DNA from 3 places in the Paraburkholderia sp. BR10936 genome. Region 1 is predicted to be linked to each of the others. Evidence: riboswitches for the same ligand, from Rfam matches in the RefSeq annotation. Region 1 holds a riboswitch; each other region holds the start of a gene.
What was found. A riboswitch is a leader RNA that binds a small molecule or an ion and turns the genes downstream of it on or off. The one in region 1 is predicted to bind cobalamin.
Positions count from the first base shown of each region.

Region 2: another riboswitch for cobalamin. It lies ahead of AB4Y36_RS20905 (CbtB domain-containing protein); the one in region 1 lies ahead of cobG (precorrin-3B synthase).
Region 3: another riboswitch for cobalamin. It lies ahead of AB4Y36_RS12840 (porin); the one in region 1 lies ahead of cobG (precorrin-3B synthase).

Region 1 is NZ_JBFRCM010000023.1:47,729-55,098, reverse strand. It holds gene AB4Y36_RS34630 (cobalt-precorrin-6A reductase) at 1-405, opposite strand, end outside; gene cbiE (precorrin-6y C5,15-methyltransferase (decarboxylating) subunit CbiE) at 402-1,628, opposite strand; cobalamin riboswitch at 1,747-1,934, shown strand; gene cobG (precorrin-3B synthase) at 2,030-3,427, shown strand; gene AB4Y36_RS34615 (precorrin-8X methylmutase) at 3,420-4,046, shown strand; gene AB4Y36_RS34610 (precorrin-2 C(20)-methyltransferase) at 4,047-4,778, shown strand; gene cobJ (precorrin-3B C(17)-methyltransferase) at 4,766-6,475, shown strand; gene AB4Y36_RS34600 (diguanylate cyclase) at 6,484-7,370, opposite strand, start outside.
Region 2 is NZ_JBFRCM010000010.1:984-8,353, reverse strand. It holds gene AB4Y36_RS20925 (ABC transporter ATP-binding protein) at 52-840, opposite strand; gene AB4Y36_RS20920 (ABC transporter permease) at 864-1,577, opposite strand; gene AB4Y36_RS20915 (ABC transporter permease) at 1,591-2,280, opposite strand; gene AB4Y36_RS20910 (CbtA family protein) at 2,598-3,350, opposite strand; gene AB4Y36_RS20905 (CbtB domain-containing protein) at 3,364-3,582, opposite strand; cobalamin riboswitch at 3,622-3,767, opposite strand; gene AB4Y36_RS20900 (histidine phosphatase family protein) at 3,812-4,441, shown strand; gene AB4Y36_RS20895 (patatin-like phospholipase family protein) at 4,510-5,547, opposite strand; gene AB4Y36_RS20890 (hypothetical protein) at 5,591-6,172, opposite strand; gene AB4Y36_RS20885 (lysylphosphatidylglycerol synthase domain-containing protein) at 6,251-7,339, opposite strand; gene hpnK (hopanoid biosynthesis-associated protein HpnK) at 7,336-7,370, opposite strand, start outside.
Region 3 is NZ_JBFRCM010000005.1:126,816-134,185, reverse strand. It holds gene AB4Y36_RS12850 (glutamine cyclotransferase) at 1-261, shown strand, start outside; gene AB4Y36_RS12845 (TonB-dependent receptor) at 319-2,259, opposite strand; cobalamin riboswitch at 2,362-2,544, opposite strand; cobalamin riboswitch at 2,635-2,769, shown strand; gene AB4Y36_RS12840 (porin) at 2,826-3,920, shown strand; gene AB4Y36_RS12835 (phosphatase PAP2 family protein) at 3,978-5,939, opposite strand; gene AB4Y36_RS12830 (MFS transporter) at 6,097-7,370, opposite strand, start outside.

The sequences.
Region 1 (7,370 bases):
CGGCTCGCGCCCGAGCGTGAAGAGCGGGCGCGCGAACGGCATGACCGCTTCGACCACGCCGGCCCAGCCGCTCACCATGCGCCAGTCGTCGCCGGGCTGCGGCTGCCACGGCGCACGCCGCAGCGCCCAGTACGGCACGTGCGCCGCTTCGCACGCACGCGCCGCGTTGGCGCTGATCTGCGCGGCATAGGGATGCGTGGCGTCGAAAACCAGTGTGATGTTTTCGTCCGCGAGAAAGCGCGCGAGCCCTTCGGCTCCGCCAAAGCCGCCCACCCGCACCGCGCAGGCGAGATCGGCGGGCACGCGGCCAAGGCCCGCGAGCGAGTACACGTGCTGCGGGCCGAGCGTGCGCGCGATCGCCAGCGCATCGCCGGTGCCGCCGAGCAGCAGGATGCGCGCCGTCATGGCTTGACGGCCTCGTAAAGCGTGACGGGCAAGGCCGGACGCCAGGTGTCGAAGCCGCCCAGCGGCTGCGCCTCGCCGATGCCGACGCGCGTGAGCGTGCCGCCGTGCTGCGCGCGCCATGCCACGAGTGCCGCTTCGCTCTGCAACGTCACCGCGTTCGCGACGAGTCGGCCGCCGCTCGCGAGCGCCGCCCAGCACGCGTCCAGCACGCCGGGTACGGTCACGCCGCCGCCGATAAAGACCGCGTCTGGCGCGGCGAGCCCTGCGAGCGCGTCGGGCGCGCGGCCCGCAACGAGTTGCAAACCCGGCACGCCCAACGCCGCGCGATTGTGCTCGATGAAGCGTTGACGCTCGGCGTTCGCCTCGATCGCGATCGCGCGGCAAGCGGCGTGCGAACGCATCCATTCGATGCCGATCGAGCCGCTGCCCGCGCCCACGTCCCACAGCAACGCGCCGGGCGTCGGCGCGAGGCGCGCGAGCGTGAGCGCGCGCACGTCGCGCTTCGTAATCTGACCGTCGTGTCGGTAGGCGTCGTCGGGAAGCCCTGGCGTGAGCGTCCAGCCGCGCGCGGGCGTCTGCGCACTATCGCTTTCGCATTCGAACGCGACCAGATTGAGCGCCGCGGCTTCTTCAACGTGCCACGCATCGGCGCGGCCTTCTATGCGGCGTTCGAGCGGGCCGCCCAGATGCTCGAACACGGCAAGACGCGTGGCGCCGAAGCCCGCTTCGGCGAGCAACGCGGCAAGCGCCGCGGGCGTGCGCCCATCCGCGCTCAACGCGAGCACGCGCGAGCGCGCGTAGAGATGGCGGCGCAGCGCATCGAGCGGACGACCGACGAGCGAGACCATCGCCGTATCTTGCAGCGCCCACCCCTTGCGCGCCGCCGCGAGCGAGAGCGATGAAGGCGCGGGCAGCACGCGCATTTCACCGGACACCACGCGGCGCGCGAGTGTCGCGCCCACGCCGAACAGCATGGGGTCGCCGCTCGCGAGCACGCATACGGACTGATTCGACTCGCGGTACGCAAGCAGCGCCTCGACGCTAAACGGCTGCGGCCACGCTTCGCGCCGTGCACGCACGCGCGAGGGCAACATCGCCAGATGGCGTTCGCCACCCGTCACGATGGCCGCGTCGAACAGCGCGCGCCGCGCGTCGCGCCCGAGCCCCGCGTATCCATCGTCGCCGATGCCCACCACCGTCAGCCATACCTGCTTGCCCTGCATTCGCTCTCCCGCCGTTGCCTGTTTCTCTACACCGCCACGGGCCCGCAGCCCTATTGTGGGGCGGAGCACGCGTGAAAACGGGCATAATACCGTGTCCGCCGGCGCCTTTAAGGCAGTTTTGCATGGGACCGGAGTAAGCGCTGAAGCGCTAACTCCGGATCGCAATCAGGGAACACAGCAAGCTGTGGCCGCCCCGCGACTGTGAGCAGCGAGACCGCATCCACCCGAGCCACTGGTTTTACCGGGAAGGCCGATGCGGTTCACGACCTGCGAGCCAGGAGACCTGCCGGCCGACTGTTCGCGCGAACCCATATCGGACGGGGTGTACCGATACCGCTGCCGTTTCCCGCCTGCCGTGCGGGCAACGCGCCGCTCCAGCGTGATGCTTACCCGGTAATGCCTTGAAACACGAAACGAAGCCTGTCTCGCCCGCTGCCGCATTGGCCGTGCTCCGCCCCTCGGCGTGCCCGGGGCTCCTGCGCGTGGTCGCGGCGCGCGACGGCGGCCTGTGCCGCATCCGCCTGCCTGGCGGCGCGCTGAGCGCCGCGCGTGCGCGGGCCCTCGCCGACGCAGCGTCGACGCACGCGAACGGCGTACTCGAACTGACCAATCGCGCGAACGTGCAGATTCGCGGCGTGCGCGCCGGCGAAGAAGCGGCATTGAGCGCCGCGCTGATCGACGCAGGCCTCGGACCTGCCGGCATCGACGCCGCGAGCCCGGTCGAGCGTGCATGCGCCGCCGACGAATTGCGCAACGTGATGCTGAGCCCGCTCACGGGCCTCGACCCTGACGCGTTGTGGGACACGACGGAACTCGCCGCCGCGCTCATCGACATGATGCAGCGCGAGCCACGCTTCGCCGCACTCTCGCCCAAGTTCGCGTTGCAACTCGACGGCGGTGAACGTGTGGCGATGCTCGAGCATCCGCACGACATCTGGCTCGCCGCGCTGCCTTATGGCGCAACGGTGCGCTTCGCGGTGGGCCTCGCAGGTCGCCCCACGGCGCAGCCAGTCGGCACGCTCGCGGCCGAAGACGTTTGCGCATCGATGCGCGCGCTGTTGCATGCGTTCCTCGATCTCGCGGGCGCGGACGCCACACGCATGCGCGACGTCCTCGCCACTCATTCGCTCGACTCGCTGCTACAGCGCGCGCAACAGCATGGCGACTTCACGTTGACGCGTGACGACGCCACGCTGCCCGCTTGGCGCCGCGCGGCGAGCCCCGCCGGCTTGCGCCTCGGCGCACACGCGCTGCACGCCGACGGCAGCGGCTACGTGGGCGCGCAGCCCGCTCTCGGCCGTATCGACGCGCCAACGCTGCGCGCACTTGCCGCGCTCGCGGAAGACTCGGGCGACGCGACATTGCGCGTGACGCCCTGGCAAGGCGTCCTGCTGCCGAATGTGCCCGCGCACGCCATGCCCGTCGCGCTCGAACGCCTGGACGCGCTCGGTCTCATCGCCTCCCGCGCCGACCCGCTCGCGCGCCTCGTCGCGTGCACGGGCTCGACGGGATGTGCAAAAAGCCGCGCGGACACGAAGGCAGACGCACAGCGCCTCGCCGCAATGCTGCCGCCCGACGCCGAAGCCCACCTGAGCGGCTGCGAGCGCTCCTGCGCGGCCGCGCATTGCGCGCCGTTCACGTTGCTCGCCAGCACCCCGGACCACTACGACCTGTACCAGCGCGACGACACGCAAAGCGGCTTCGTCCAGCGCTTTGGCCAACTCATCGCGCGCAACCTGACGATCGAAGCCGCTGCGCTTGCACTCGCGCAGCGGCCCCGGAGTAACCAAGATGTCTGATTACATTCGCGACGGCCAGGCGATCTATCGCGAGTCGTTCGCGACGATCCGCGCCGAAGCCGACCTCTCGCGCATTCCCGCCGACCTCGAAAAACTTGCCGTGCGCGTGATTCACGCATCCGGCATGGTGGATGTGGCCGCCGACCTCGCATTTTCCGCAGGCGCGGGCACAGCGGGCCGCAACGCGCTCGCGGGCGGCGCGCCGATTCTCTGCGACGCGAAAATGGTCGCTTATGGCGTGACGCGCGCGCGCTTGCCGGCGAACAACGCCGTGATCTGCACGCTCGACGATCCCGCCGTACCGGATCTCGCGCGCGAGATCGGCAACACGCGCTCGGCAGTCGCGCTCGAACTGTGGCGGCCGCATCTCGCAGGCAGCGTCGTAGCGATCGGCAATGCGCCCACCGCACTCTTTTATCTGCTCGACATGATTGCCGCCGGTGCTCCGCGCCCCGCGCTCATCCTCGGCTTTCCCGTCGGCTTCGTCGGCGCGGCCGAGTCCAAGGCGCAGCTTGCAGCCGAAAGCCACGGCGTACCCTTCGTCGTCGTGCACGGCCGTCGCGGCGGCAGCGCGATGGCCGCCGCCGCCATCAACGCACTCGCTTCGGAGACCGAATAAATGATCCGCAAAGGACGTCTGCACGGCATTGGCGTCGGCCCCGGCGACCCCGAACTGCTCACGCTCAAGGCGCTGCGCCTGCTCAAGGCCGCGCCCGTGGTCGCGTATTTCGTCGCGAAGGGCAAGAAAGGCAATGCGTTCGGCATCGTCGAGGCCCATCTCGAAGCGGAGCAGGAACGCCTGCCGCTCGTGTACCCCGTGACGACCGAAGCGCTCGAACCGCCGCTCTCGTACGAAGCGATCATCGCCGACTTCTACGACGGCGCGGCGCAAACGCTTTCGCGCCATCTCGACGCCGGACGCGACGTGGCCGTGATCTGCGAAGGCGATCCGTTCTTCTACGGCTCGTACATGTATCTGCACGACCGGCTCGCCGCACACTACGAGGCCGAAGTCGTGCCGGGCGTGTGCTCGATGCTGGGCGGCGCGGCGGTGCTGGGCGTGCCGCTCGTCTACCGCAACCAGAGCCTCGCCGTACTCTCGGGCGTGCTGCCCGAGGACGAATTGCGCCGGCGCCTGGCCGACGCGGATGCCGCCGTGATCATGAAGCTGGGCCGCAATTTCGACAAGGTGCGCCGCGTGCTGGGCGAACTGGACCTCGCGCATCGCGCGCTGTATGTCGAGCGCGCAACCATGGCGAACCAGCGCATCGTCCCGCTCGACGACGTCGATCCGATGGCTTCGCCGTACTTCTCGCTGCTCGTCGTGCCGGGGGTGAAATGGCAGTCGTGACGCCGCCCGCCATCGTCATTCTCGGGCCCGGCGCGCTCGCCACGGCGCGGCGCGTGCAGACGCTTTACCCAGGCGCGCAGGTCCATGCGCTGGAGGGCCGCGTGGCAGGCGATGTCGCGTTCAGCGAGCTTGGCGCGCATTTGCGCGAATGCTATACGCGCGGCCTGCCCATCGTCGCGCTGTGTGCGGCGGGCATCGTGATCCGCTGCCTCGCGCCGCTCCTTGCCAACAAGGGCGCAGAGCCGCCGGTGCTCGCGCTCGCCGAGGACGGCAGCGCCGTCGTGCCGCTGCTCGGTGGACTCACGGGCGTGAACGTCATGGCACGCGAAATCGGCGCGGCGCTCGCGGTTGCGCCCGCCATCACCACGAGCGGCGAATTGCGCTTCGGCACCTGCCTGCTCAATCCGCCTGCGGGCTATGCGCTCGCGAGCCTCGCGCAAGGCAAGCGCTTCGTCTCCGATCTGCTTGCGGGCGCAGCGACACGCGTGGACGGCCACGCACCGTGGCTCGAAAATGTCGATCTGCCACGCGAGGCCGCGGCGCGCCATGCCATCCGCGTGAGCGCGCATGTCTGGGACGGCAGTCCCGACGACCTCGTCATTCATCCGCGCAGCATCGTCGCGGCCGTGGGTGCGCCACGCGAGGCGCTTGCCGATAACGTGCGCCGCGCGCTCGATGCGCACGGCCTCGCGCCGCTTGCGCTCGCGGCGCTCGTCGCCCCTGCTGCGCACATGCGCGATGCGTCGCTCGCGCAGGCGGCAGCGGAACTCGGCGTACCGCTGCGCTTCGTCGATAGCGAGGAGAACACGGCGCAAGCTACGCTCGCCGCCCTCGACTTCGCGGCGGACGTCGAGCGCTACACGCCGAACGACAACGGCGTCGCCCTCGCCTGCGCGGCCGTGCCGCTCGACCCGCGCGCGCTGGGCCGCGCGCGCGGCAAGCTCACGGTGCTGGGCCTCGGCCCCGGCCGCGCCGACCTGCTTACGCCTGCCGCGCGCGCCGCGCTCGACAGCGCCACCGATATCGTCGGCTATGCAACCTATGTCGAGATGGCGGGCCCGTTTCGCGCGGACCAGCAGCGCCACGCCACCGACAATCGCGAAGAACTGCAGCGCGCCCGCCACGCGTTCGAGATGGCGAGCGAAGGCCGGCGCGTGGCCGTGGTCTCCTCGGGCGACCCCGGTGTGTTCGCCATGGCGGCTGCCCTGCTCGAAGCGCTCGAAGGCTCGGACGACGCACGCTGGCATGCCGTCGAGCTGGCTATCGTGCCAGGCGTTTCCGCAGCGCTCGCCACGGCGGCGCAAGTCGGCGCGCCTCTCGGCCACGACTTCTGCGTGCTTTCGCTTTCCGACAACCTGAAGCCGTGGACGGTGATCGAAAAGCGCCTCCTGCACGCGGCGCAGGCCGATCTCGTGATGGCGTTCTACAACCCCATCTCGCGCGCGCGGCCCTGGCAGCTCGAGCGCGCGCTGGAAATCGTGCGCAGCGTGCGCGCGCCGCACACGCGCGTGGTGCTGGGCCGCGACGTAGGCCGCCCCGGCGAGACGCTGCGCGCCATGACCCTGGGCGAACTGCGTTCGGCGGACGTCGATATGCGCACGATGGTGATCGTCGGGTCGTCGGCCACACGCGGGTTCGCTCGTGGTGACGGTGGCGAATGGATTTACACGCCGCGCTGGTATCGCGAGGATGCCTAAAAAAGCGCTCACGCCTTCAAGGTAGGCAGCGCGTCGCGCGGGTCGGGTGGTGCACCCTCGAACTCGCGCGCCTTCACCTGATTGCGCCCCGCCTGCTTCGCGGCGTAAAGCTCCGTGTCGGCGGCGCGCAGCAGCGCCTGCGCGCCATCGCGCTTGTGCGGCACGCAGGTGGCGCAGCCAATGCTCACGGTCAGCGTGCCGAATTCGCTGTGCTCGTGCTCGATTCCGAGCGCCGCCACCTGCTGGCGCACCGCTTCCGCGATTTTCACGGCGCCGTCCGCCGGCGTGGCCGGCAGGACCGCGACGAACTCCTCGCCGCCGTAGCGCGCAACCATGTCCGTGGCGCGGCGGCAGGCCTCGCGTATCGCGCGTGCCACGGCGGCGAGCACCTTATCGCCCTCTGCGTGCCCGTAGAAGTCGTTGAAGAGCTTGAACTTGTCGATATCGATGAAGAGCACCGAGAGCGGTTCGCCCGCGCGTCTCGCGTGCTGCCATTCGGTTTCGATGCGCAAGTCGAGCGCGCGCCGGTTGAAGAGGCCCGTGAGCGCGTCGGTAACCGCGAGACGTTCGAATTCTTTTTGCGTGGCGAGCCGCGTGCGCATCGACAGTGCGAGCAGCCACGACGAAGCCGCAATCAGCGCGCCGAAGATCAACGCCATCGGCGCATAGATTTGCAGGCGGTGCCGCCATGCGTCGAGCGCGCCGTCCACGGAAGGCGCGACCACCGCGATGAGCGTCGTGTGCGGAACACGCTTGAACGTGTAGATGCGTTCGACCTCGTCCTCCTCGCCCGCGGCGATGAACGAGCCGGCGCCCGCCTTCAGCATCGGCTGGATGTATTCCAGCTCGCCGACTTGCGCACCCACTTCGTAGTCCGAATAGGGACGGTGCGCGA
Region 2 (7,370 bases), on a different contig from region 1:
AGCGGCGGAACGGACCATCGGCAAGACGCGGCGCGAGACTGAACGCGCCGCTTACTTGAGACTGCCGGAGAGGAACTGGCGCAGACGATCGCTCTTCGGCGCGCCGAGCACATCGGCGGGCGCGCCCTCCTCCTCCGTGCGCCCCTGGTGCAGGAACATCACATGATTCGAGACGTTGCGCGCAAAGCCCATTTCGTGGGTGACGACGATCATCGTGCGGCCCTCGTCGGCGAGCTTTTGCATCACCTTGAGCACTTCGCCCACGAGTTCGGGGTCGAGCGCCGAAGTCGGTTCGTCGAACAGCATCACGTCGGGATGCATCGCGAGCGCGCGCGCAATCGCCACGCGCTGCTGCTGGCCGCCCGAAAGATGCGACGGATATTGCTTCTCCACGCGGGGCGCGAGGCCCACTTTCTCCAGATACTGCCGCGCGCGGTCCTCGGCTTCCTTGCGCGGCACGCCCAGCACGTGGATAGGCGCTTCCATCACGTTCTCGAGCACGTTCATGTGCGACCAGAGGTTGAAGTGCTGGAACACCATCGCGAGCTTGGTGCGGATGCGCTGCAACTGCTTGTGATCGGCCACGTCGAGGTCGCCGTTGCGGCCCGCCTTCGTGCGCACGGCCTCGCCGTCCACGACGATCTCGCCCGCGTTCGGCTTCTCGAGGAAATTGATGCAGCGCAGGAAGGTGCTCTTGCCCGAGCCGCTCGCGCCGATGATGCTGATCACGTCGCCCTTCTTCGCGTCGAGCGAGACGCCCTTGAGCACCTCGTTGTCGCCGTAGCGCTTGTGGATGTCGCGCGCGACGAGCTTGCTATCTGAGGATTGCGTCTGAGCCAAGATGGTCTCCAGTTTCCGGTGAATCAGCGGGTGCGCACGGCGAGATGGCCGAGCCAGCGTTTTTCGGCGCGGCGGAACGCGGCCACCAGCACGAACGATACCGCACAGTAGATCAGCGCCGCGAGGCCGAACGACTCGAACGAGCGGTAGGTGGCCGAGTTGGCGTCGCGCGCGACCTTGAGGATGTCGGGCACCGTCGCGGTGAAGGCCACCGTGGTCGCGTGCAGCATCAGGATCACTTCGTTACTGTACAGCGGCAGTGCGCGGCGCAGCGCCGAAGGCAGGATCACGCGCCAGTACATCGTGAACGGGCTCATGCCGTAGGCGCGCGCCGCTTCCACTTCGCCGTGGGTGGTCGCGCGAATCGCACCCGCGAAGATCTCCGTCGTGTACGCACAGGTGTTGAGCGCGAACGCGGGCACGGCGCAGTTCAAGCCGCTGCGAAAGAACGCGTCGAGCAGCGGCTCCGAACGGATGAATGCGAGACTGTACACGCCCGTGTAGATGAGCAGCAACTGCACGTAGAGCGGCGTGCCGCGAAACACGTAGGTGTAGAAGCGCACCGGCAGCGAGAGCCAGCGGCGGCTCGAGACGCGCGCCACGGCGAGCGGCACCGCGCACACGAACCCGAAGGCGACGGAGATCACGAGCAGCCACAGCGTCATCGCGAGGCCCGAGACATGCTCGCCGTCCCAGTAGAGGAACGCGCGGCCGAATTGCTGGATGATTTCGTTCATGACGGCCTTGTCCTCAGAGTTGCGCGTGACGCACGCCCACCGAATAGCGGCGTTCGAGCCAGACGAGCGCGAAGTTCGAGAGCGTGGTGATCGCAAGGTAGATGAGCGCCGCGATCACGAGGAAGAAGAACAGGTTGAAGGTGCTGCGGCCCGCGTCCTGGGCGGCCTTCACGACATCGGCGAGACCGATGATCGAGACGAGCGCCGTTGCCTTCACGAGCACCTGCCAGTTGTTGCCGATGCCGGGCAGCGCGAAACGCATCATCTGCGGGAAGAGGATGCGGGCGAACACGCGCGCGCCGCTCATGCCGTAGGCGTGCCCCGCTTCGAGCTGGCCGCGCGGCACTGCGAGAAACGCGCCGCGGAACGTTTCGGTGAAGTACGCGCCGTAAATGAAGCCGAGCGTGACGACGCCGGCCACGAACGGATCGATATCGATCTGCGCCATGCCGAGCGCGTCGGTGGCCTCGTTCACGCCGATCTGGATGCTGTAGAAGAGCAGCAGCATCAGCACGAGGTCGGGCACCGAGCGGATCAGCGTCGTGTACGCGGTCGCCACGGCGGCGAGCGGCCGGTTGAACGAGAGCTTGGCCGCCGCGCCAGCCAGACCGAGCAGCACGGCCACGCCGAGCGAGAGGAGCGAAAGTTCGATGGTCTGGATCGTGCCGGCGAGCAGCACCGGGCCAAAGCCGTAAAGGATCACGCGCGTCTCCGGAACAAAGTTGTTTTGTCGTTTCGGGCGGCCTCGCGCGGCACGTGGGCGCCGCTGAAACCGATAACTGGCGCGGATCGTCTCAGTGCAAAATGGATTGCTCAAACTCGTGCGGCGCGGATATTGCAGTGCAGCATTGCCGCGCGACGCGTCGGCGCGTGCGGATCAGGCCCGCACAGCCGCGGGCGCGATGCTTTTGAAAGGCGAAAAAAAATGCCCCGGCACGCGAGGCGCGCGGGGCATTTACGCAAGTTTGGGGTCGCTTTTTCGATAGGCGCGCGATGTGCGCGCGCCGGCCCCGGCGGAGCTTATGCGGCGCGCGTTTGCGTGCCGCGTGCGCTGCCGGTACGGGCGTTCGCGCCGAGCAGCTTTTCGGCGAGCGCGCCGAACAGCAGGCCGATTGTGGTCCAGAGAATGAACTGCATGCCGATCGACACCGTGCGGAACTTCCACAGCAGCACGGCCGGGAACGCGGCGGGCACCTCGTTGATCGTCGGCAACGCGAGCTGGATCGCGCCGATCACGACGACGAACAGCACGAGCGCCACGATCGAAGCGTTCCAGAGGCCAAGGCGCGGCACGAAAGCGGCGCGCACCTTGAGCGAGAACACCGACACGGCGATCGAGATCGCGATCATCAGGAAAAAGAGCCCGGTGCGATAGCCGATCGTCTCCGGGTCGCCGACCGAGGGCGGATTCGCCGGATACTTGATGTTCGGCACCAGGTAGATCGCGACGAACGCCGCGAGCGCGAGCCAGGCCGAGAGCGCGCGCGGCGAAAGACGCCCCACGCGGCCATTGGCATACGCGAAGACGAGCGCAAAGAGTCCGCCGATCGACGCGCCATAGACCATCACGCCAGTGAAGAGACCGACGCTCGCCTGGGTCTTGCGGCTGACGATTTCGGGCTCAGGCGCTTCGCCCTTCGCGGCGTCGGCTTTCTCCTCGAAGGAGATCGCCTGATCGACCTGGGGCTCGCCTGCGATCTTCGCGAAGCCGAACGTGAGAAGTCCCGCGGCGATGCCTGCGAGCATGCCGCGCACCAGCAACTTGCCAACCATGGTCAGCTCCCGGTCAGTGGCAGGGGAAGCCGAGCAGATGGCGGCCGTCGTGAACGAACTCGTGGACGTACATGCCCGGGAAGATCGACGTGGCGCCCTGCTCGGCGCCCACGAAGTACAGGGCCAGCAGCAGCATCAGGCCGCCGAAGATCGCCCAGGGCAGGATGTCTCGCAGCGCAATGGGCGCCGGCGCGGCCGGGGCGTGCTGCAAGGGGAATGAGGTTTCGGACATGCTGACTTCTCCTGGGGTTACGCGCCCCGCTAGTCGTTGAAAGAGTGGTTCACGACGCGCAGGTCTGACTTCCGTTGCTTCGATGTTTTCGACGGCAACCAGTTACAGTGGCGCGACCGCGCCGGACTTGCACCGGCTTCCGCGTGTCGTGGAGCCCGTATTCTACGCGCTGCGGCGGCCGGCCGCGGCCCGGATGTCAGCCAAAGAGTAGTGAAGCATAAGGAAAAGCATGTCGACGACACTCTGGCTGGTGAGCCATGCGGCGAACGCTGCGCTGCGCTCGGGCACGTTCCCGCACGTGCCTGAAGTGCCTGTTGCGGGTGAAGACGCCGAAGCAGCGCTCGACGCGCGCGCACTCGAGGCGCTTGCCGCCTGGCGCGAGCGCTGGCACGCGGGGCTGGCCGGTAGTAATCGCAATGGCGAGGCGACGCGTGCGCTCACGAGTCCCGCCGCGATCGCCCGCGCGAGCGCACGCGCGGCAGGCTTCGCCGGGGCAACGCCAGCTGAAGCGCTCGCCGAAGCCGCCTTCGGTGCATGGCAAGGCCAGCGCCTGACGGATCTCGCGCGCGAAGCGCCCGAGGCCCTTGCGGCCTGGACGCGCGATCCGGGCTTTCGGCCGCCAGGCGGCGGCGAATCGTTCGACGATGTCCGCGCGCGCGTCAGCGCCTGGCTCGATGCGGTGCCCGACTCGGGGCACAACGTGGTCGCCTTCACGCACGCGAGCGTGATCCGGGCGGCGATTCTTCACGCGCTGGGCGCGCCGTCGGCGGGGTTTCGCTCGATCGAAATCGCGCCGCTTTCCGTGACGGCCCTACGCCGCACAGAGCACGGCTGGGTTTGGCTCGCGGCGATGAAGTGAGGACCGGAACGGCGCTACCGCCCTGCCCTCGCCGTCGCCGGCATTCTGGATCGGTAGCCAGAAGCGCTCTAGTCCAGCCCCAGCTGTGCCTTGATGGCCGGCATCATGTACTGCACGGCTGCGCGCCCTTCCTCGATGGCGGGCGCGGCGCGATGAAAGTCGAAAATCCCCATGCCGCCCAGGCGCGGCTGGATCAGCACGTCGGCGGGCTCGCCTGCCAGGCGGCTGCGCGTAATGCGCACCTGCATGATGTCGATGCTCTGGGCCACCGAGCTCAACACGGAAGGCGCACGCGTGCTAGGCGGCGGCGCCACGCGCACGTCCGGACCGCCAGCCGCGCCGGGGCCTGCAGGCTGCAGCCAGCGCGGAAAGCGCTTGCCATTGCGGCGCAGGAGCGGTTCGGGCCCCGCTTCGCTGTTTTCGGCACCATTGGCGCCGCCGCTGGCCGCCACGGCGGCCGATGCCGCCGTCGCCGCGTCGCTCGCCTCCACGGGCAGCTCGCGCGGCATCGTGTCGATCGCACCGCCCAAGTCGCGGCCGTTGAGAATGTCGTGATTGAGGTCGATCGCGATCACGGTGTCGGCGCGCATCGCACGCGCGGCGGATACCGGCACGGGGTTGCTCAGTCCGCCGTCCACGAGCCACACGCCGTCATGCCAGATCGGCGTGAAGATGCCGGGAATCGCGATCGAAGCGCGCACGGCGTCCACCACGCCGCCTTCGCGCAGCCAGACTTCGCGTCCCGTGTCGAGTTCGGTAGCAACCGCCGTGAACGGCAGCCTCAGGTCATCGATCGAGCGGCCGTTGAACTGGTGCGCAAACAGGTCGATCACTTTGCGCCCGCCGAGCAGCCCGCCCGAAAAACGCAAGTCGAGCAGGCGCACCACTGTCTGCCAGGTCAGCTTGCCTACCCAGTCTTCAAGCCAGTCGAGATCGCCGTTCGCATACACCGCGCCGACGAGCGCGCCAATCGACGTACCGCATACCACGTCGGGCTTGATGCCCGCTTCCTCGAGCGCGCGAATCGCGCCGATATGCGCCCAGCCGCGCGCAGCGCCACCGCCGAGCACGAGTCCGACACGCTTGGGCCGTCGCCGGTTCATCATGCGCGCCTCCTTGCGTGGCCCTGGGTCGACTGAGTCAACGCAGTCAGCGACCGCGGATCACGTCCGAGCGCGAGGTCGTCGTGACCCGCCCGTCCGGTCCGAAATGCACATTGAAATACGCTTCGGGCGTCACGCCCCCTTCCAGCCACTTCCAGCTCCACACCGTCTCCTTCTTCAAGCGGTAGCCGGCCACTTGCCCGGGTTTACCGAGCAATCGCCGGACCTCGTCCTCACTCATGCCGACGCGGATCTTCGCGAAGTTTTCCGCAGTAAGCGCCTGAGTAATGGCCACGAGCCGCCCGTTCGGACCGATGTCGACCATCCAGGTCTTGAGGCCCTGCGGGCCGCGCGGATATTCGAGGCGGCGCGAGCCGTCGTCGAACACGCGCTCGGTCTCGGGCTTGCCCATTTGCTCGCGCACCTGCTCGAGCGTGGAAACGCCGGGAGTGAGGCCCTTGAGCAGCAGCGCGTCGGGCTTCACGGAATCGAAGAACGCCTTGAATCCCTGCCGGATGGTATCGAGCATGGCATCGAACTGGCGATCGTCGCAGCCGGAAAGCGTGAACGCCGCCGTGGCGGCGCACGCGAGCGCGAGCGAACGCGTGAGTGAAAACGTGGGCTTCATGTCCTTGCTAACGCATCAACATGGACTTGCGTCTACGCGCGCCGATCCGGCGCGCATCGACATGCCCACAATGTACCGTCAATGGACCTGATCGTGCTGCGAGTCCCGCTTCGGGGTCGGCGCGCGTGCGGACGCGCTCGCCGCGGCGGGCAGCGCGTCAGCAGTCTGCGCGGCGGCCTGCGCGCCGTGGCGCATGGTGCGACGCGTGCGAACGATTTCCGCAGCCTGCCACGAGAGCAGCGCGAGCACGCCGAACACCACTTCGCGCATGCGCTTGACGAGCGCGAGCGAGAACGCCACGTCCTGGCTCACGCCAAACAGCTGCGCGAGCAGCACCACGGCGACTTCCTGCACGCCGAGCCCGGCGGGCACCATGAAGGCGGCATGACGCACGGCCTGGGTGATGGCTTCGATGGCGAGTGCATCGCCCACCGTCACCGGATGGCCGAGCAGCGCGAGCGCCCACCACGTCTCGAACGCGCCGAGCATGTAGCCGGCGAGCTGCCAGAAGAAAGCGCGAAACATGAGGCCCGTGCGCGACATCAGCGCGTCGAGATCGGCGTCGAGCTGCTTGCCGTCGATGCCGAGCATGAGCGGATTGTCGGCGCCGAGCAGCTTCGCGGCCCAGCGTTCGATCGCATGGAAAACGCCGCCGCGACGCACCAGCAACACGGCGAGCACGGGCAGCGGCGCCGTGAGCACGAGCGCCAGTGCGATCGTGGCGATGGTGCGCAGCGAGCCGCCGGCGCCGGTCGCCGCAACGATCAGCACGACGCCGAGCGCCGAGAACGCGTATTGCACGGCAATCGTCACGAACACCTCGACGATCACCGAAGCCGTGACCTCGCTCGCATTGCGCACCTTCCAGCGCGCGAGACGAATGCCGACGAGTTCGCCGCCCACGCCGACCACGGGCAGCAGCCGGTTCACTGCCTCGCGTACGGTCGCGGTCCACCAGAGGAAGCTCAGCGGTGCGCGCTTGTCGAGCAGGAGGCGCCACGCATGCGCGTCGAGCAGGAGCGGCAGCGCGTGGAACGGCACGAGCCAGAGCAGCATGGGGCCTGCGGTGCCGATCACGCGCAGCACATCGTGCGCGCCGTTATGGACGACGAGACCGATCAGGATGGCGATCCCGGCGGGCAAGCCCAGCCATTGCAGCCACTTCATGACACCTGCACCTCGGGGCCGCGCGACGCAG
Region 3 (7,370 bases), on a different contig from region 1:
ATCCTGCGCACGCTCGAATCGAGCCGCTTCGTCACGGGCGTGACGTGGGTGGACGGTGAACTGTGGCACGGCACCTGGGAAGGCGACGAGAGCGATTTGCGGCGTATCGATCCGGGCACGGGCGAAGTGCTGGAACAGCTCGACATGCCGCCCGGCACCGCCGTTTCGGGGCTGGAGTCCGATGGCGGCGAGCAGTTTTTCTGCGGCGGCGGGAACAGTGGGAAGATTCGCGCGGTGCGGCGTCCGAAGCGCGAGGGCTAGGCGAGCGGGTGCGCAAGAAACTTATGAGCACCCGCTCGAGCGCAACGCTCAGAACGCTCAGAACGTATAGGTCACCTTGCCAAACGCCGTGCGCCCCAGCGTGTTGTACCCGTAGGCGGTCACGTACTGCCGGTTGAACACGTTCGCCAGCGTGGCCGATAGCGCGAGATGCGCATTGACCTTGTACGACGCGCGCAGGCTCACCGTAGTCCATGAAGGCAGGTAGATCGTGTTGAGCTGGTCGTCGAACGTCGAGCCGTTATACAGCAGCGAAACGCCGGTACTGAGCGCGTGGAGCTGGAACTCGTCCCATGTGTGATCCACGCTCAGGCTCACCGTCTGGCGCGGGCGGCGATTGAGCCAGGTCTGGTCGGTCACGTCCTGCGGATTCAGAATCCCCACCGTAAGGCTCACCGGCGTGTACTGGCCGAGCGTGCCCTTGTACGAGAGGTCGAGACCCTGAATGTGCGCGCGGCCCACGTTCACGGGCAGGAAGGTCTGCGAGTTGTACGTGATGAGATCGTGCACGCGCGTGTCGTACACGGCCGCCGTGAACGTGCCGATCGACGTGGTGGCATCGAGCGCGGCTTCGACCGAGTCGCTGCGCTCGGGCAGCAGGTTGGGATTCGAGTAGCCCGGATAGTAGAGGTCGTTGAACGTCGGCAGGCGGAACGCATTGCCGTACGAAACGCGCGCCGTGTAGACCGGCGTGATGGCCCACGAGAGCGCGACGTTGCCCGTATTCACCGATTGCCCCTGCACGATTTCGTGCCGCCCCGCCAGAAACAGCGTGACGGGTCCGAGCGTGGACGACTGATGCATCGACACGGCCGAATCGTTGCGCGCGGGCAGCCCGCCCGGCACGTCCACGGGCAGGAACGCCAGCTCGCGGGTGTAGTCGTAGGCGAGCTTGGTCTCGCCGTCGAGCGGCATGCCGAAGAGCGTATGGCCTCTTTCCTGATGCGTGATCGAGGTGGAGGTGGAAAAGCGCGTCGAGTCGATCTCGTCGGAGGGGATCGTCGGGTCGTTCGAATAGAGGAACTGACGGTCCGTCGCGTAGCCCACCGACTGGTCGAACTGCGTGGTCGGCGTGATGTCGAGGTGGAACGCGAGACCGGTCGTGAGCTGCGTGTCGCGCTGCCGGTCGTTGCCTCCCGCGTTGTCGTAGGAGAGCTCGGAGCGGTGGTAGAGCGCGAAGGTCGAGATCGACCAGTTGTCGTGCGCGTAGCCAAGGCGCGCGTCGAGGTTCTGCGCGTGGTATGGATTGCGGCCGTCTTCGTGGCCGTAGGCCCCGGGCTGCGTCGCGTCGATGCCCGCCGTGTTGTAGTCGTGCAGGCCCAGCGAGTAGGTGAGGCCGCTCAGTGCGGAAAGCGGCCCTGTCGATGGGATTGTGCCCGAGGTGCGCACCTGCGTGTCGAAGGTCTTGTTCGAGCCGCCGCCGAACGAGACGGTGGTCTGGTTCGGCTGGTTCGACGCATGGCGCGTGAAGAGCTGCACGACGCCGCCCATGGCATCCGCGCCGAACGAGGCGGCCGCGGGGCCCGAGATCACCTCGACCCGGTCGAACGAGGCAGTCGCAAGATCGGCCCATTCGGCCGTGCCCGTGGTGACGGAGCCTATGCGTATGCCGTCGATGAACACGGCCACCTGGTCGGCCGACGAGCCGCGAATGCTCACCCCCGTGTACGACCCCGGGCCGCCGGTCTGCGAGACGGTGACACCCGGCAGCGTGGCGAGCGCCTGCGCGATGCTGGGGTCGACGGGGGACACGCGCTCGAGGTCCTGGCGCGTAAGCACCTGGGTGGTTGCATAGCGCTGGTCGAACGATTGTGGCAGATGCTGCGCGTCGCCCACGACGAGGATATTGGGCAGCGTGGTGTCGCCGCCGGCTTGCTGCGGCGCCTGGGCGGACGATGCATTGGCGGCGTCGGCGGCATGCGCGGTTTGCCACGCCCAGGCGAGCGCGGCGGAAGTCAATACGAATTGGCGAAACTTCATGATGCGGTGGCTGGAAACAGCTCCTGAAATACGGGCTGTCCGTGCAACGGGCGATCGCCACGCGGGCGGTGCTTGCGCATTGGGGATCCCCGCCCGCTGCGGCTGCTGGACTCGGTTGATGGCAGGTCTCCTGGCTCGCGGGTCGACATCCGCAGCCGGCCTTCCCGGTTTCCCAGTGGCCTTCTCTGGCATGGACTCGCCGCTTACAGTTGCGGGGGCAGCCGCAGTCTTGCACTGCGTTCCCTTTTGATCCCGTCGCCGGGAACCATCAGGGCGCAAGGGTAAGGGCCGCGCATTCGGTGCGTCAACCTTTGACGAGCGTCGTGTGGCAAAAACACCCGGTTTGGCTGCTCCCGCAACTTACGCTATCCTTGCGGCTGTTTTTCGCGCGTAGGCGCTGCACAAGCGAAACGCAGCAGGGAAGCCGGTGAGAATCCGGCGCGGTCGCGCCACTGTGACCGGCTGTCAATCGAGCCAGAAGTCAGACCTCGCTACGTCCTCGCCGCATCGAGCGGGGGCGGACGGCGCTCGTCCACGCAATCCCACCTACACAAACAAGACGACTCATGAACAAGAACATTCTCGCCGTCCTGGGTGGGACGGCATTGGCATTCACCGGCGCTGGCGCCTCGGCGCAGCAGGTCACGTTGTACGGTGAGATGGACGCGAGCGTCGACTATGTCAGCGACGTTGGCGGCCGCACCCAATATCGTGCAGGCTCGGGTCTTGTCGACGGCAGCTTCTGGGGCCTGCAGGGCACTGAGGACCTCGGCGGCGGCAACGCCGCGATCTTTCGCCTCGAGCGCGGCTTCTCGGCCACCTCTGGCGAAGCCTTCAACGACCATCCGATCTACGTTGGTCTGCAATCCGAACGACTCGGCACGATCACGCTAGGCCGCCAGTACGACACGATGCACGACTACTTCGCCCCGTTCACGCTAACGGGCGGCGCGGGCGGCACGGCATTCGCGCATCCGTTCGACAACGACAACGCCAACAATTCGTGGCTCGCCTCGAACGCCGTGAAGTACGCGAGCGCAACGTACGGTGGTTTCAGCGCCGGCGCGATGTACGCGTTTTCGAACGAGGCGGGGCGCTTCGCGCAAAATCGCGCTTACGGCTTCGGCGTCCATTACGAAGGCGGCCCGTTCAGCGCAGGCGTGGCGTGGATGCACATCAACGGACGCGGCGCCTCTTCGGTGGGTGCGTACGATACATCGGTGCTGCCGGGTGCGGGCCTCGTGCCGACCGAGGTCGCGGTGCAGCGCGAAGACACCATCGGCGCGGGCATGAGCTACGCGCTGGGAGACGTCACGCTTGGCGCGGCCTGGTCGCGTTCCATTCATACCGGTGTCAGCGAGGCCGACGGCGGCGCGCCCTTGCCTTCGATCGCATTCAGCAATTACGAAGTGAATGCGCTATGGCAGGTGACGCCAGCGTTCTCGCTCGCGGGCATGTATGCCTATACGGGCGCGACCTCCGCGCATTGGCATCAAGGCGCGCTGCAGGCCGGCTATCAACTGTCCAAACGCACGGACGTTTATACCGAGGCGATCTATCAGCGCGCGTCGTCCGGTGCGCTTGCGATGATCAACACCTGCGACCCGTCGGGCGGCCGCAACCAGGTGCTCGTGGCCGCGGGCATCCGGCATCGCTTCTGATGCGTAAAAAAGGCCCCGAACCGTTGCGATTCGGGGCCTTTATACTGCGTGGCTACGTCACGAAGCCGAGAGCTTCACCGAAACGCCGGTCGAAGAATAAACCGGCGTGGCCTTGAAGCCATCGACCGTGACGGTCGCGAATTTCACCGATGCGCCGTTGCCGTCGATCACGTCGATCGTGTCGCCCGCTTTCGGCGTATAGCCGTTCACGAACTTCACATGCAGCGTGCCGCCCGCCACCGTGAGCTGGCCGCCCACACGCAGGCGTCCGCCGCCGTTGCCGTCGATGTCGAGTTCGAGCGTCGTGCCGTCGAGCTGCGTGTACTTGCCCGCCACCGTCAACGGTGCGCTCGTCGCCACGGTCACGCCGCCGCCGGACCCGACGTACACGTCGCCGTTGCCGAAGGCCGTGGTCGACGCTGCAGCGAGCATGCCGCCGCTCACTTGTGAGCCGCCCGTGTAGCTGTTATTGCCCGCAAGCGTGAGCGTGCCGCTGCCCTGCAGCGTGAGCTTGCCCGTGCCGGCGATGTCGTTGCGCCAGGTGTCGGCGGCGTTGAAGCCGCCCTGGGTTGCGTCCATCGCCACGATCACGTTGCCGTTGAACGCACCGTAACCATCTGCAGCACTAAACATGTTCAGACGGCCCCAGCCCTCGGCGTCGTCCATGACCGGATAGCCCGAGACGACTTCGGTCGTCTTCAGCACGATGCGGCGCTGGTCGGCGCTCAGGTACGGGAAGCGCGTTTCGAGCAGTACCTCGGCGCCCTTGGGCACGACGGGCGGCGCTTCGGTGGATTCGATCTGGCTGAAACCGAACGTCATGCGGCGCGCGAACTCCGACTTGTTGGTCGCATAGTCGGCAAAGCGGTCGGTCGCGGTCGTGGACGAATGCGCGAAGGCGGGGAAGGTCGTGGCGCTCGTGCCGGTGGCCTGTTCGAGCGCGCTGTGCGCCTGCGCATAGGCCGCGCTCTTGAGCGTGGCGTTCGCGGGATCGTAGAGATTCGCGGCAGTGGCGGCCAGCGCGAACATGCGGCCGCCGATCACGTCGAGCGGCGAATGCATGCCCGCGAGAATGCGGTTTTCGCCGAGCTCGAGGCCGCGGCTCGCCATTTCCTGGTAACGCTCGGGCACGAGGTATGCCATGGTCATCGCGTCGCGCATGGCTTCGGCTTCGTGGCCGCTGATGAAGCCGCCGTCTGTGGACGGCGTCGTGCTGATGGCCGGCACGAGCGTGGGGTCGACCACGACGCTCGTGCTCCAGCGGAACGGCCGCGCGTATTTGTAGAAGCGCTTGGCGGGCTCGGTGGAAGCATTGTTGCCCATCGTGTTGAGCAGGTCGACCACCTTGCCGAAGGTTGCGTTGCTCGTGCTGCCCACGCCCGTGTTGTTGCCCGAGTCGCTGTAGAGCGTGGTGGTCGCGTCCGCGGGAATCGACGTGATGCTCGTCGTCTGCTGCGCAGCCGAGCGCCAGGCGGCGGTGAGCGGCCCCATGCCGTCGGTCACGCTGTAGCCCTTGCCGCGGCGATCGTCGTAGTAGGCCGCGTCGGCCTGCGCCTGGCTGCGCTGGGTCGTCGCAGTCACGACGTACTGGATGTTCGCGTTCAGCACGGTGCTGTTGAGGATCGTGCCGTTGGGCGTGCCGTCGGTGGGGACGCCCGTCCACGTCGACTGCACGACCGCGGGGAATGTGCCGTTGGCGGGCGCGGAGACGCCCGCGTCCACCAGCTGCGTGAGCGGCTGCCAGAGATCGAGAAAGCGCGTCACCACGCGCACGCCCGCATTCGTCGCGAGCGTGGCGTAACGCGCGTCGCCGCGCTGGTTGGTCGCGATGTTGTCGACAAAAGCCGGTACGTCGGGAATCGGTGCGTTGTCCACGAAGCCGGGGTCGGCTGGCGGCGCGGGAATCGCGGCGGTGGTGGCGGGATCGCTATTGCCGCCTCCACAGGCGGTCAGCGCGGCAACGCTGGTAAGCACTGCCAGGTAGACCGGCAGTGCAATTCGGTGGCGTGATGCGGGCATGCTGAGGGCTCCGTCGTCGTGATTGATGCTGTGTGGTTATTTCTACTGACGGCGGCGAATTATGCTTACCCTCGATTACTCCCTAATTACCAATTTATTACGCAGATGTTAAACGGGAATGGAAATGAAGTGCGTAGAAGTATTTCGCGGCGTCCATTTACGGCTGCGCCTCGAGATAACCGACCCGCACGGGCGGCACGAACCACGCGAGACACAGGCCGGCCAGTGCGGCTACGGCAGCGACGATGAGGCCCATGTGGATCGAATCCACGAGCGCGCTGCGCGCGGAATTCATCATCGCGTCGCCGGCATGCCCGGCGCTCACGAGGCGGCTGATCAGCGCGGCCTGGTCGGCGCGGTCTACGAGCAATTCGGGACTCGCAAACGACCTGAACCATTGCGTCGCCTGATACGAGTCGAGTGAGCGATTCACGCCCATGGTGTAGACGTGGCCGAGCAACGCGCCCGTCATCGCCGTGCCCAGCATGCCGCCGAATGTGCGCAGCGATTGCAGCATCGCCGTGGCGGCGCCGAGATGGTCGCGCGAGACGATCTGCTGCGAGCAGACCGTGAGGCTCGTGCCCACGAGGCCCAGCCCCAGGCCGCTCGCGCCCATGCACGCCATCCACACGAGATGCGGCTCGTTGCCTCGCAGCACCACCACCGCGAGGCTCGCGAATGCCGCCAACGCGAAGCCGACGTAAAGGATCGCATTGGCGCGCCGGATGCGCGTGACCACGCGATTGTTCACGAAACTGCCGACCGTTGTGCCGAGCAGCAGCGGCGTGATCAGCATGCCCGAGGCGCGCGGCGACATCGCATAGCCGCCCTGGAACAGCAGCGGCACGTAGAAAACGAGCGAGAACAATGCAAATCCGCCGAGCACCGACATTGCAAAGAGCGGGCCGAGTTTGCGGTCGAGCAGCATGTCAACGGGGATGATCGGATAGCCCATGCGCTTTTCCCAGAAGAAAAGCGTCAGCGAACAGACCACCACGATCGCGGCCAGCACGATCGTCGAAGTCGTCCAGCCTTGCCTCGGCAGAAGCTCGATGCCGAGCTGCAGCGCGCCGAACGTGACGGCGACGACGCAAGCGCCGAGCCAGTCGAGACGCAGCCGCGCGCCTTCGCGGGCATGGTGCAGATGCGGCAGGAAAGCATTCACGAAGAAGAGCGCCGCCACGCCCACCGGCACGTTGACGAAGAACACGAGGCGCCAGCTGCCGTGCTGGGTCAGCATGCCGCCGAGCGTGGGTCCCACCACGTTCGCCAGGCCAAACGCCGAGGAGACGAATACCAGCCAGCGCAGGCGTAGCCGCGGATCGGGGAACAGGTCGGCGACGGTCGCGAATACCGTCCCCATCATGATGCCGCCGCCGATGCCTTGCAGGCCGCGCGCGAGCACGAGAAACAGCATGTTGGTCGCGATCC